3 regions of the Caballeronia sp. LZ043 genome follow, and region 2 is predicted to be linked to each of the others. Evidence: predicted binding sites of a transcription regulator. Region 2 holds the regulator's gene; each other region holds the start of a gene.

Region 1 (4,136 bases), on a different contig from region 2:
ACCAGCAGTTCGAGCAAGCGATTGTGATCTTGCGCCGATCCGCCGGGCTCAGGGAACAGCGAGTCGCTCGGCGGCTCTGCCGGCTCCACTTTCGATGCTGTCAGGCGCAGGGCAATCACGGCTGCCTCAAGTTCCATACGGCCGAGGCGTTCCTTCAACAGACGAACGAGATGCTCTTCCTGCCGTGTCGGCTCGGCAAGCGCAATATCGATCGTCGTCGGCTCGATCGCCTGACGGCCGCGTTCATGTTCGAGCGTGATCGTCGCCTGCGTGAGCGCGAGCTGCTGCGCGCTCAACCAACCGCACAACTGCACGATCAGCCGTCGCGCGGAAAACAGAATCGCTTCCGCATGCTCGACGCGATCAGGCAACTCGGTGCGCGCGCTGAACGAAGGCGGCAGCTCCAGCCACTCGTAGAGTTCCGGTGACAGGCCATAGGCGCGGTCAAGCGAATCCAGTAAATCCACTCCGCACCTCTTTTTAAGTCCTGCCCGTGGCAGGCGACGAACATCGTTGAGCACTTGACAACCTAGGCCGTTGAACCAGTCCCCAAAAGACCGAACTTCGGGGACCACCATGAAAGGAAGCTCCCCGAGACTGCGTTCAAGCGAGGCCATTTTGAGTACCCGCCGGCGGCCGCGTTTGGCGAGAAGCCACGCGCCTTGGCCCGTAGGCGCGACGCTCATGCGGGCGGTCACGCCGATCGTGTTGACCGTCTCTCGGATCTGTCGGCAAACGTGTCGGATGCCGCCGAACAGACGCAGACTTGCGGTCACGTCCACGACGATCGTTTCTTCTTCCCGCACCGCTACCTGAGGCGAAAAGCGCAGCAGCGCGAACGCGACTTCGCGTTGCACATCAAGCTCGCGCGTGGGGCTGCGGTCAAACATCAACGCATCCACCGCGAGCGTCGTGACGCCACCGCGCTTCATGCCTACCATTACCCCTGCCTCTCTTGCCACCTGATCAAGCACAATGACTTTGTCACGTTCGAGCACGACACAGCCGTGTTCAGCCCGAGGCGAGTACCTCGGCCGAAACACCTCCAGCGAAAGCCGGGGCAGGAAGATGGCGACGAACACGGCCATGAGGGCTGAGCAGAATCGGTGAAGGTTGAAGGTGGATGGAGAGTTGGTCGGTGCGCGTGGGTCCTCGTCTCTTGATCACGTCGACGACGATTCCGCCATCGGCCGGCCGTATACCGAGCCGTAACGTCGCAGGCGATGAATCCTGGGCAGCGGCAAGCGGTCGGACCAGAATCAGGAGGGTTTCCGTTGCTTGTGCCGCCAGATGCAAGCGCCGCAATGCTTCAGACCGGATATGCTGCTGCCAGACGAGTAGTGCACCGCAACTTCGTGCGTTCAGCACACGCTCGGCGCACCAAAGGGCGTCCGCTGTCTTGGGCGCGCGCAACATCATGAGCTTGTCCAGCGGCACGCCCAGATAGGCGAACGCCAAGCTGTTCGGCACGTGCGGCGCCTGTAACAGGGCGACTGGCCGTTTGCTTGAGGCAACGAGTGCAGGGTTGAGCAAGCGCATCTCTCCGATGCCTGGCTGTTGCACCAGTAATTCCACCAGCACTCCAACCGGCCAACCGCCACCCGGCAGTTCCGCCGACAGCGCGGCGTAGCCGGTATCGATGGTTTTGCCATGGGCACGCGCGAGCTGAGACCCACGCCAAAGCGCCGGGTGAATCGACTCGATGTGTTTAGGCAAAGCGGCCATGGTCGGTAATAGAGGGGCGCGAAACCACTGTATAAATGTACAGTATCGAGTGTAGCGCAGAAATCGGAGCGGTGATCTGCACCTTTTATTTAGCCGCAGAAACTTGACCCCTATGCTTGCTCCGAGACACCGACGCCCGAGGTCGACGACCCCGTCGCCAAGCTGTGCGAGACGTCTGGCGACATGACGATTGATGAGGCTGTTGCCTATGCAAATGTCGGCGAGCCTTATTTGCAAGAGAATGGCTGACCCGTGGGGGCAGGGTCGCCCGACGAGTTCAAACCGTTGTCGGGCTACGACAGTGTGGGGCCGCCGCGACTACGCCTGATGGGATCGATCGCGCGGTGAAGCGGAGTTGCCTGCAGCGCGCGATCGATTCAGGTCGTTGAAAGTGAGCAAGCCAACCGCACTTGCGTACAAGCGGGCAGTCGAAACGGCTGATTTCGCGAGGTGGCGAACGGAGCCGACGAAGGCGGCTAGTATGTTAAGAACACACGAGGAGTGCCATGGATCTACCCGATATTGACGAGCTGAATGGCGCGCGGGCCGACCTCTTGTGCTTTCTGGTGGCGACGCTTGCCGCCTCGCATGCGCTGACACAGGAGTGGCGGGTGGATCACGCCGTGGATAGCTGCCGCATTTGGCTTAAGCGAAACCTCATTACGATGAGCTGGCCGGAGCGCGTGCGCATCGGACAATTGGCCCTCAAAATTGCCCGCCGTGACCTGAAGAGCGCAGGGATCGCCCTCCGTCAATCCGATGTACCGGTGCTCTTCACTGGCGACATGGGGTTGAACCATGCGAGCACGGTGGTCCAGAAGATGATGAAGCTGTGCCGCGAAGCAACCGGCACGGCAACATAGACGATCAGGCAAACAGCTGAACCTTACAGGAGGCGGCAGTGTGCTACTCGGCGCAGATCCAGGCGGACTATCGACGCTACGTGAAGATGTTTGGCGCACAGATGGATATCCGCGAGTTCGCGCGTCTGTTCTGGGAACGCGCCGAAGGCAGCAAAGCCAAGATCCCGAAAGCGATGGAGGACGCATTTCTTCATCCAGATAACGACGACGAACGCCAGATCAAGGAATTCATCGATCGTTTCAACACAGGGCAGGCGAACACCCTCGAACAGGATCTTTTCAAGCAGCGCACCCGCCTCGCCGATGCCGAGCGTGCGTTACAGACCAAGGTCACGAAAGCGGCGACAGAAAGCCGCCGTATCGCCACCGATAAGATCGATTCCGCTCTTCGTCGCCTCGACGACCTGCGGCGCACAACACCCAAGGATCGCGACTCCCGAATCTTTCCCGGACACTATGCGCCGGTGCTGATCATCGAAAACGGGCAGTACGTCGTGAAGCCGATGCGCTATCAATGTCGTATTGCGGGCAAGCCCGAGAACTATGATCGGCGCTTCCCCGGCACGTATAACGCCCGTCGGGATAATCTTGAAGGGTTCTGGAAGCCATGTTTTGGCCATACGCACGGCATCATGCTGGTCGACGTGTTCTATGAAAACGTCAGCAAGGCCAAGATGGAAGGCACGCTCCTGGAATCGCATGAGCAGGACGAGAATGTTGTCCTGGAATTCCGTCCGAACAACGGCCAGTTGATGCACGTCGCCTGCCTTTGGTCGCGATGGGCTGCGCCTGGGGAGCCTGATTTACTCTCCTTCGCCGCGATCACCGATGAACCGCCGCCTGAGGTCGAAGCGGCAGGCCATGACCGTTGTATCGTCCCAATCAAGGCGGAAAACATCGAGGCATGGCTGAGCCCAGACGGATCCGATCTCGAATCGATGTATGCCATTCTCGATGATCGCGACCGGCCATATTATGAGCACCGTCTCGCTGCCTAAAACTTTTTGTCGCATCGCTGCTGGTCAACCATCAACGCACGAGTAGGAGGAGCGCATGACCCAACTGACCACCGCGCTGGCGCTACGTGCTGCGATCAACGTACTGCGAGATTCTGCTGAATCACGCCGAATGCCGAGCGGAGAGGCGCTTGATGACGCATGTGCACGCCTTCATGCTGAAGCGGCTGAAGTTCTGGAAGACGTCCTCCCGGCACTTCGTGAGCATGAGTAGTTGATTTCCTCTCGTGGGAAAGCGAATTGTGCGGCCGGCAAGCTGCACGACCTCCTTGCCCCGGAGGGAATGGCGAAAAATCGGCGCTGCAGTGGAGAGCAGGGCATGCGGTTTGCCCCGTAACTCAAATCAAAAGGAGGACGTGATGGCAGGCGAAGCATCAGCTAAGCTGGGCGAGATCGTGAGAGTCTCAGGCATCTGCTAGCGGTGCACGACGATGGCAAGGAAACGTTTGAAGTGACATGCGTCGAAGGTGAGCACCTTCCGCCGACTCGAAGCGGCAAAGGCGCTCATGTTGAACTCAATATGCCGCAACGC
Region 2 (4,136 bases):
GAATGGCCGCGACGCCGTCAGGCGTGGCATAGGTGTCCACCAGCGGACCGACGACCGCCGCGCCGATCATCGCGCCGATGATGGCGAGCGGATTTCCGTTTTTCTGGATATCCACACGCCGCGTGAGCAAGGCGGCGACTTGCTCCTTGAGGCTCGCGCGCAGCGCGGGGTAATCGACGTATTCATTGACCGTCTGCGCGTCGCGCGCATCGGCTGCGCGCTTGAGGCGATTCAACGCGATATAGGGCGATGCATAGATATAGCCCAGCAGTCCGATGACGATCAGGACGACGAGCGCGGTCAGGATGGAGCGGGTAGTGCGGGACATGCGGTGAAAGGGCCTCGCGCGGAACGTGAATCCCGATTGACCGCGCAAGGGCCCGATAAATCCCGCGAACCCGAAATCGGCGTCTGCCGGAACCCGCTTACGCGAGGATCCCGCCCGCCAGCCCGGCGCTTTCCTCCGCGATGCAGCGGTCGATCATGCGCGACACTTCATCGATCTTGCCGACCAGGATCACGCGCGATTGTCCGCGATACACGCGCACCGGCGCGCGTTCGGCTGCTTCCGCATGCACGCCGCTGTTCAGCGAAACCCGCGCAAACGCCGGCTGACGCGACGGCAGTGCGGGCATGTCCGTCTCGAAGAGATCCGGCGTGGTTTCGGCGCGCGGCATGCCGCACGAAATCAGCGTGCGCAGATGACGCAGACGGCCGAATTGGCGGAAGGGCAACAAGCGGGCGAAACGTTCCATGGTGACTCTCCAGACGATAGGGCGCACAGCGGCCCGCCGCGAACGGTGGCCGTCATGCTGGTTTTTTCGGTTGAACGCCCGGGTGAGCGTCGCTGCGGTTGGTGAGTTGATATTCCGCTATTACCAGGACATTTCTTGTCTCAGTGAGACAGGCGAAACATAAAAACTTCCAATCTTTTCTGAGGCTTGGTCTCACCACGCTCACCACCGCGTATGCCGGAATATCAGAACTCGCCGGAGCGAATCAGGCCGACCGCGATGCCTTCGAGCGCGAACTCGCCGCTGCCGGAGCGCACGAAAATGTTCTCGTAGTCCGGATTCTCGGCGATCAGTTCGACGCCATCGCGATGACGCTTCCAGCGCTTCACCGTCACGTCGTCGCCCAGACGCGCGACCACGATTTGCCCGTCCTTCGCTTCGGTGCGCTTTTGCACGGCCAGCAGGTCGCCGTCGAGAATGCCCGCGTCGCGCATGGACAGCCCGCGCACCTTCAGCAGGTAGTCCGGCTTGCTCGAAAACAGCGCAGGGTCGCAGGCGTAGTGCTGCGAGATGTGCTCCTGCGCGAGGATGGGACTACCGGCCGCGACCCGGCCGACCAGCGGCAGCGAAAGCTGCATGATGCTCGCATGCGGCAGCGTGAACTGATGCGGCACGTCTTCCGGCCGCTCGATGCGCGCTGAGTCGCTCAGCAGGCGAATGCCGCGCGACGAGCCCGCCGCGAGTTCGATCACGCCCTTGCGCGCCAGCGCCCGCAAATGCTCCTCGGCCGAATTGGCCGAACTGAAGCCGAGTTCGGCGGCGATCTCGGCGCGCGTGGGCGGGAAGCCCGTACGCTCGATCGCGCGCTGGATCAACTCGAACACCTGCTGCTGCCGCGCGGTGAGTTTGGATGTCTTGTTCACTGGCTCGGACCCCTGGGGCACTGTATGGATGGACAGGTGACTGTATTTTTATACAGTATTCCGCGCTTTTCAAGCTTTACTTTAAGTTCGGTTGTGCAGGCCCGCAGCGAGCGCGTTCGAGCCCCAGCCACCCTTTCTACGTAGAGGAATAAGCTTCTTAGCAGTTTCACGTATAAAAAAGTGACAAACGATTATTTCTAATCATATAGACCCGTCGTTAGACTGATTCCGTCAATTCGATAAGACGGAGAACGGGGAATGCAAAGCTTGAAATGGGGATTGGGTCGGGGCGCGCGACGCCTGCTCGCGGCGGCTGCGCTGACAGCGGCGGGCATCGGCATGGCGGCGTCCGCGAGCGCGGAGACATCGTTCCTGAACGTGTCCTACGATCCGACGCGCGAGCTCTATCAGGACTTCAATCAGGCCTTCGCGAAGAAGTGGAAGGCCGAGACGGGCGAGACCGTCACCTTCAAGCAGTCCCACGGCGGCTCCGGCGGCCAGGCGCGCGCGGTCCTCGACGGCCTGCAGGCCGATGTCGTCACCCTCGCGCTGGCGTACGACATCGACGCCCTCGCGGGCAAGGGCCTCGTCAACGCAGACTGGCAGAAACGCCTGCCGGACAATGCCTCGCCGTACACCTCGACCATCGTGTTCCTGGTGCGCAAGGGCAATCCGAAGCACATCAAGGACTGGGACGACCTGGCGAAGCCGGGCGTGTCCATCGTTACGCCGAATCCCAAGACCTCGGGCGGCGCGCGCTGGAACTACCTGGCCGCGTGGGCGTATGCGCAGCACAAGCCGGGCGGCAACGAGCAGACCGCGAAGGACTTCGTGACGAAGCTCTACAAGAATGCAGGCGTGCTCGATTCCGGCGCGCGCGGCGCAACGACGAGCTTCGTGCAGCGCGGTCAGGGCGACGTGCTGATCGCGTGGGAGAACGAGGCGTTTCTGTCGCTGAAGGAGTTCGGTCCGGAGAAATTCGAGATCGTGGTGCCGTCGGTGAGCATCCTGGCGGAGCCGCCGGTCGCGGTGGTGGACAAGGTCGTCGACAAGCACGGCACCCGCAAGCTCGCCGAGGCGTATCTCAAGTATCTGTATAGCGACGAAGGCCAGCAGATTGCCGCGCGCAATTTCTATCGGCCGCGTTCGAAGACGGTGCCGGCCGAGCTCACGAAGCAGTTTCCGAAGCTGAAGCTTTACACCATCGACGATACGTTCGGCGGCTGGGCCAAGGCGCAGAAGACGCACTTTGCCGACGGCGGCGTGTTCGACTCGATCTATCAGCCGCAGTAAGGACAGGTCCCGGCGACGCGGCGCACTCATGACGCCGCGCGTCGTTCATGCAGTACCCGGCAGCACGCGCCTCCCCCGGCGCAAAAGGAAGACTCAAGGATGACGACCCTCACATTCAGGAAGCCGAGCGCCTTGCCCGGCTTCGGCCTGACCCTCGGCATCACGCTGGCTTATCTGAGCCTCGTGGTGCTGATTCCGCTTGCGGCCACCTTCGCGAAGACCGCGACGCTCGACTGGGCCCAGTTCGTCCGCGCGGTCACGTCGCCGCGCGTGCTGGCCTCGTACCGGCTGACCTTCAGCGCGGCGCTCGGCGGCGCGCTCATCAACGCCGTGTTCGGCTTTCTCGTCGCGTGGGTGCTGGTGCGCTACACGTTCCCGTTCAAGCGCATCGTCGATGCCATCGTCGACCTGCCGTTCGCGCTGCCCACGTCGGTCGCGGGCATCTCGCTCGCCGCGGTCTATGCGAGCAACGGCTGGGTGGGCCAGTATCTCGCGCCGCTCGGCATCAAGGTCGCCTTCAAGCCGCTCGGCGTGCTGGTCGCGCTGACGTTCATCGGCTTGCCGTTCGTCGTGCGCACGGTGCAGCCGGTGCTGGAGGACTTCGAGCGCGAGCAGGAGGAAGCCGCCGCGTGCCTCGGCGCATCGCGCTGGCTGACGTTCCGCCGAGTGGTGCTGCCGTCGCTGTTGCCCGCCTTGCTGACGGGCTTCGCGCTCGCATTCGCACGCGCGCTCGGCGAATACGGCTCGGTGATTTTCATCGCCGGCAACGTGCCGATGAAGTCCGAGATCACGTCCCTCCTCATCATCACCAAGCTCGAACAATACGACTATGCCGGCGCCACCGCGCTCGCCGTCGTGATGCTGTGCGTGTCGTTCCTGATGCTGCTGCTCATCAACACCTTGCAGTGGTTCCTGCAACGGCGCACGAGCAAGACCGGCGCGGCGCCGGCACAGGTCGCGCAGGCGACGGCAGGAGAACCGGCATGAGCAAGGTCCTGCCATTGCAAACCTCGTCGCAGCGCGAGACGCACACGCTCAATCCCGTCACCGAGCCGCGCGCGGTGCGCTGGCTGCTGACGGGCATCGCGCTCGCGTTCCTCGCGTTCTTTCTCGTGGTGCCGCTCGCCGCCGTGTTCGCGCAGGCCTTCGCCAAGGGCCTCGACTATTACTTCGAGTCGCTGAAGGA
Region 3 (4,136 bases), on a different contig from region 2:
AGCGCTGCGCCAAGTGCGCGCGCAGCGCCCTTCCCTTTGCGAGACTGCATCGATGAAACCCCGTGATTCAATGAATAGTGTTTGATGTGGACCGGTCAGAAAGGCGCGTCGCCTTCGATGGTCGTGCGATACAGCTTGCGGCGCTGATCGTCGGGCGTGCCGGCCGCGAGATGCATCACCGAGCGGTTGTCCCAGAACACCATGTCGCGCGCCTGCCATTGATGGCGATAGATAAATTCCGGCCGCGTGCTGTGCGCGAAGAGTTCGGCGAGCAGGGACTGGCTTTCGTCTTCAGGCAAGCCGATCACGCGCGTGGTGAAGTGCTCGCTCACGAACAGCGCGCGGCGCTGCGTTTCCGGATGCGTCCGCACGACGGGGTGCGTCACCGGCTTGACCTGGGCAATCTGTTCCGCCGAAAGATTCGGCCGCCACGGGCTGCGCTTCTGCAATTCGGCATACTTGGCCAGATAGGTATGCTCGGCCACGCGCCCGTCCACCGCTTTTTGCAGATGCGCGGGCAAGCTGTCCCACGCGAGATGCTGGTTGGCGAACAGCGTGTCGCCGCCGACCGCCGGCAGTTCCTGCGCATGCAGCAGCGAGCCGAGGCTCGGCTTGTCCTTGTACGACAGGTCCGAATGCCAGAAATGGCCGGCATCGCCCAGGCCGATCGGCTTGCCGTTCTCGGTGATGTTCGAGACGATCAGCACTTCCGGATGGCCCGCGAGCCCGAACTGATGCAGCACGTGGATCTGCAGCGGCCCGAAGCGCTTGCTGAACGCCACCTGCTCGTCCGGCTTGATGCGCTGGTCGCGGAACACGAGCACGTGGTAGTCCAGGTGCGCGCGATGGATGCGCGCGAAATCAGCTGCCGACAATGGCCGCGACAGATCGAGCCCGAGCACTTCGGCGCCGAGCGGGGCATCGAATGGACGGATCTCGATGGGTTGATCGGCGGCGGATGCCTGAATGTCGGCGTCTTGAGAAGCGGTCAGGGTCGTCACGGTCGAATGGTTCGAATCGGTCACTTCGGGGAAGCGAACAATCTAGCGTGCGGCACAGCAGCCTACAACGAAGCATCTGACATGTGCTTATCTGCGCGCGTCATAAGCCTGTCGCGCCGGCTCACTCGCCGGGGGCGTCGAACGGCAGTTCCACCTGCATCGGTTCGACGGGCGCGCTCTCGTCGTGGCCCGCCAGCGCGCTGACGCGCACGCCGAGCAGACGAATGCGCCGTTCGAGCACGATGCGCTTCAGGCATTCGGTCGCGGCGCGGCGAATCTCGACGGGATCGGCCGTCGCGACCGGCACGGTCAGGTCGCGCGTGACGGTGCGGAAGTCGTCGAAACGCAGCTTGATGCCCACCGTGCGGCCGACATAACCCTTGCGCTGGAGATCGTCGGCAACGCGCGTGCAGAGCGCGGTGAACTCGGCGGACAGCGTCGCACGGTCCTGCTTCGGATGGAAATCGCGCTCGAAGGTGGTTTCGCGGCTCATCGACTTCGGCGTGGAGCTGGTGACCACGGGCCGGTCGTCCTCGCCTTGCGCGATGCGGGCCAGCCACGCCGCGTAAGTGCGGCCGAAGTGCGTCTGCAGCAAGCCGGGATCGGCGGCGGCGATGTCGCCCACCGTATGGATGCCGAGCGCCGCCAGCCGCTCGTTCGCCTTCGGCCCGATGCCGTTCACCTTGCGCGCGGCGAGCGGCCAGATGCGGGTGGGCAGGTCGTCCATCGTCAGGATGGTGAGGCCGTCGGGCTTGTCGAGTTCGGAGCCGATCTTCGCGAGCAGCTTGTTCGGCGCGATGCAGATGGAACACGTCAGCCCGGTGGCCTCGTGCACGGCATCCTTCATGCGGCGGCCGATCTCGGCGGGCTCGCCGGGCAGGTCGCCGACATCGATATAGATTTCATCGATGCCGCGATTCTCGATCTGCGACGTAAAAGTGGCGACGGCCGCCTTGAAAAGCCGCGAGTAATGGCGGTACGACTCGAAATCGGTGGGCAGCAGGATGGCGTCCGGCGCGAGTTGCGCGGCCTTCATCATGCCCATCGCGGAAAACACGCCGAACTTGCGCGCTTCGTAAGTTGATGTGGTGACGACGCCCCGCCCCGCGTAGTCGCGCAGCCGCCGAAAGCGGCGCGTGCCGTCGGGCAGCGTTTCCGGCGTGGCGCTGCGGCCGCCGCCCACGACCACCGCCATGCCCCGCAGTTCGGGATAACGCAGCAGCTCCACCGATGCGAAGAACGCATCCATGTCGAGATGCGCGATGCGGCGCGGCGCCGGATGCGGAGCTTGCGGGTTCATCGGCGCGGCCGGTGCGCCGCGTCCGATGCGCAAACGACAGGTTTCAACGCATGGAACATGGGAGTGCGCGTTGCGCGGCGCTGCGAAACGAGGGATGGCGCTACTGTACATTCATACAGTGATTTGCGCTAGGGAGGCTGTTAAACGGCAGCAGGATCGCTTACTGAAAATGCCCGTGACACAGCATCCAAAGGAAGACAAACCTCCCGGCTGGTGATGGGATGATGATGAAACCCGCCAGGCGCAACCTCGGCGGCGAGGTACGTTATGGATATGAGAATCGAAAAGCTGGCGTTCCAGACGCCGCCCGCTACGCCGTCGCGGGGCGGGCACGGCTCCCGTTGCACGCTTGCGCGCGGTCAGGACCATCGCCGCTGAACGCCCGGGCCAGGAGCGTGCCTCACTCCGGCGTCCGCTTCTCCGCGAGCGCCCGGCGGCAATCGTCGAACACCTGCCGCACGACATCCGATTGATAGTTGAGGTCTTCGCTGTCGAGAATCTCTTCGACGGCATCCCGCGCCCAGTCCGCTTCGAGCAGCGCGCAATGCTGCGTGGCGATGTCCCGCGCGATGGCCGCGAGCTTGGCGATGGTCAGCCAGTCGGCCAGCCGCTGATGCCGGTCCAGCCACTTGTGCGCCGCCTGCACGTGGAAGGTGGCGGCCGGCCAGACACCGTTCAGGTAGAACGCGCCGAGGCTGCCGCACGTGAGCCAGCAGAGCAACTCGATGCGGTCGCGGGCACTGAGGGTACGGGGCACATCGTTCATGGCGGCCTTCACGAAGACGATCGATGAATGCGCGAAACGCGCGGCGTTCCGCTTGAAAACCCGCTTTGAAACCGTATGAAAGACGATATCACGGGATGGTGCGGCGCGGCAGTGCGTTCACGCTGCACGGCCCCGCCGACAGTGCGCTGGCGAACGCTGATGCATGCCATGGGAAGCGCATTGCGCGTGCCCGCGCGCGCTCATTCTTCGCTAATGGACGCGGCCTAATCTGCTTCTGTCGGCCCGCGGTACAGGCCATTAATCACGACGGGAGTCCATCATGTTCGAACGTTTCTCGAAGTCACTCGGCAGCTTCTTTTCCAGCCACGACGCGCAGGAAGACTATCTGTCCTCCTCCACCGATCTCGCCGACCTCGAACGCCGCATGCGGCAGGTCGAGGAACAGGATCATTCGTACAGCATGCATTTTTGCGGCGAGATCGGGCATCACGGCGACCGGCGCTGAAACCTGCGCGTGGCCCGGTGCGTTACCTGGTGTCCTCGTGGCCGGCCTGTCCGAGCATCACGGTCCAGCCGAGCCCGCGCACGTTGCGAATCACGCTCGCGCCGAATTTCTTGCGCACGGAATGGATGAGCACGTCCACGGCGTTGCTCTCCACTTCCTTGCCCCAGCCGTACAGCCGGTCTTCCAACTGGTCGCGCGAGAAGATGGTGCCGGGACGTTCGAGCAGCGCATGCATCAGCGCGAATTCCCGCGCCGACAGCACGCCCGACGTTTCGCCACAAGTGAGCGTGCGCTGGTCGAGATTGAGGTTGATGGAATCGTCGCCGAGACGGGACACCGCGTAGCCCGCCTTGCGACGCAGCACGGCGCGGATGCGCGCGAGCAGTTCCGGCATGTCGAAGGGTTTGAGCAGATAGTCGTCGGCGCCGAGATCGAGGCCCTGGACGCGCGTATCGAGGTCGTCGCGTGCGGTGAGGATCAGTACCGGTGTCGCGTTGCCGGCCGAGCGCGCCTGCCGCAGCAGTTCGATACCGCTCATGCCCGGCAGGCCGAGATCGAGCAGCACCACGGTGTAGTCGGCGGCGCCCAGCGCCTCGCGGCCCG

Evidence for each region. Region 2 encodes LexA, which represses DNA repair genes until DNA is damaged. Its sites were predicted from a motif close to ACTGTATNNNNATACAGT; they were not measured.
Region 1: imuA (translesion DNA synthesis-associated protein ImuA) is a predicted target of LexA. The motif match lies at 1,752-1,769, and genes of this name have one in related genera.
Region 3: dinB (DNA polymerase IV) is a predicted target of LexA. The motif match lies at 2,404-2,421, and genes of this name have one in related genera.

Annotation. Positions count from the first base shown of each region.
Region 1 covers NZ_JARUXT010000057.1:178,582-182,717, forward strand. Annotated here, with positions in the region: gene QCE64_RS37335 (DNA polymerase Y family protein) at 1-1,088, opposite strand, end outside; gene imuA (translesion DNA synthesis-associated protein ImuA) at 1,012-1,725, opposite strand; gene QCE64_RS37345 (hypothetical protein) at 2,232-2,588, shown strand; gene QCE64_RS37350 (SOS response-associated peptidase family protein) at 2,627-3,586, shown strand; gene QCE64_RS37355 (hypothetical protein) at 3,642-3,818, shown strand; partial or broken gene QCE64_RS38055 (hypothetical protein) at 3,964-4,136, shown strand, end outside.
Region 2 covers NZ_JARUXT010000001.1:1,355,286-1,359,421, forward strand. Annotated here, with positions in the region: gene QCE64_RS06095 (DUF2939 domain-containing protein) at 1-328, opposite strand, end outside; gene QCE64_RS06100 (hypothetical protein) at 426-755, opposite strand; gene lexA (transcriptional repressor LexA) at 980-1,657, opposite strand; gene QCE64_RS06110 (sulfate ABC transporter substrate-binding protein) at 1,916-2,950, shown strand; gene cysT (sulfate ABC transporter permease subunit CysT) at 3,050-3,937, shown strand; gene cysW (sulfate ABC transporter permease subunit CysW) at 3,934-4,136, shown strand, end outside.
Region 3 covers NZ_JARUXT010000004.1:227,722-231,857, reverse strand. Annotated here, with positions in the region: gene QCE64_RS28780 (ABC transporter substrate-binding protein) at 1-50, opposite strand, end outside; gene QCE64_RS28775 (TauD/TfdA family dioxygenase) at 96-992, opposite strand; gene dinB (DNA polymerase IV) at 1,123-2,301, opposite strand; gene QCE64_RS28765 (hypothetical protein) at 2,702-3,067, opposite strand; gene QCE64_RS28760 (DUF3563 family protein) at 3,348-3,533, shown strand; gene QCE64_RS28755 (response regulator transcription factor) at 3,556-4,136, opposite strand, start outside.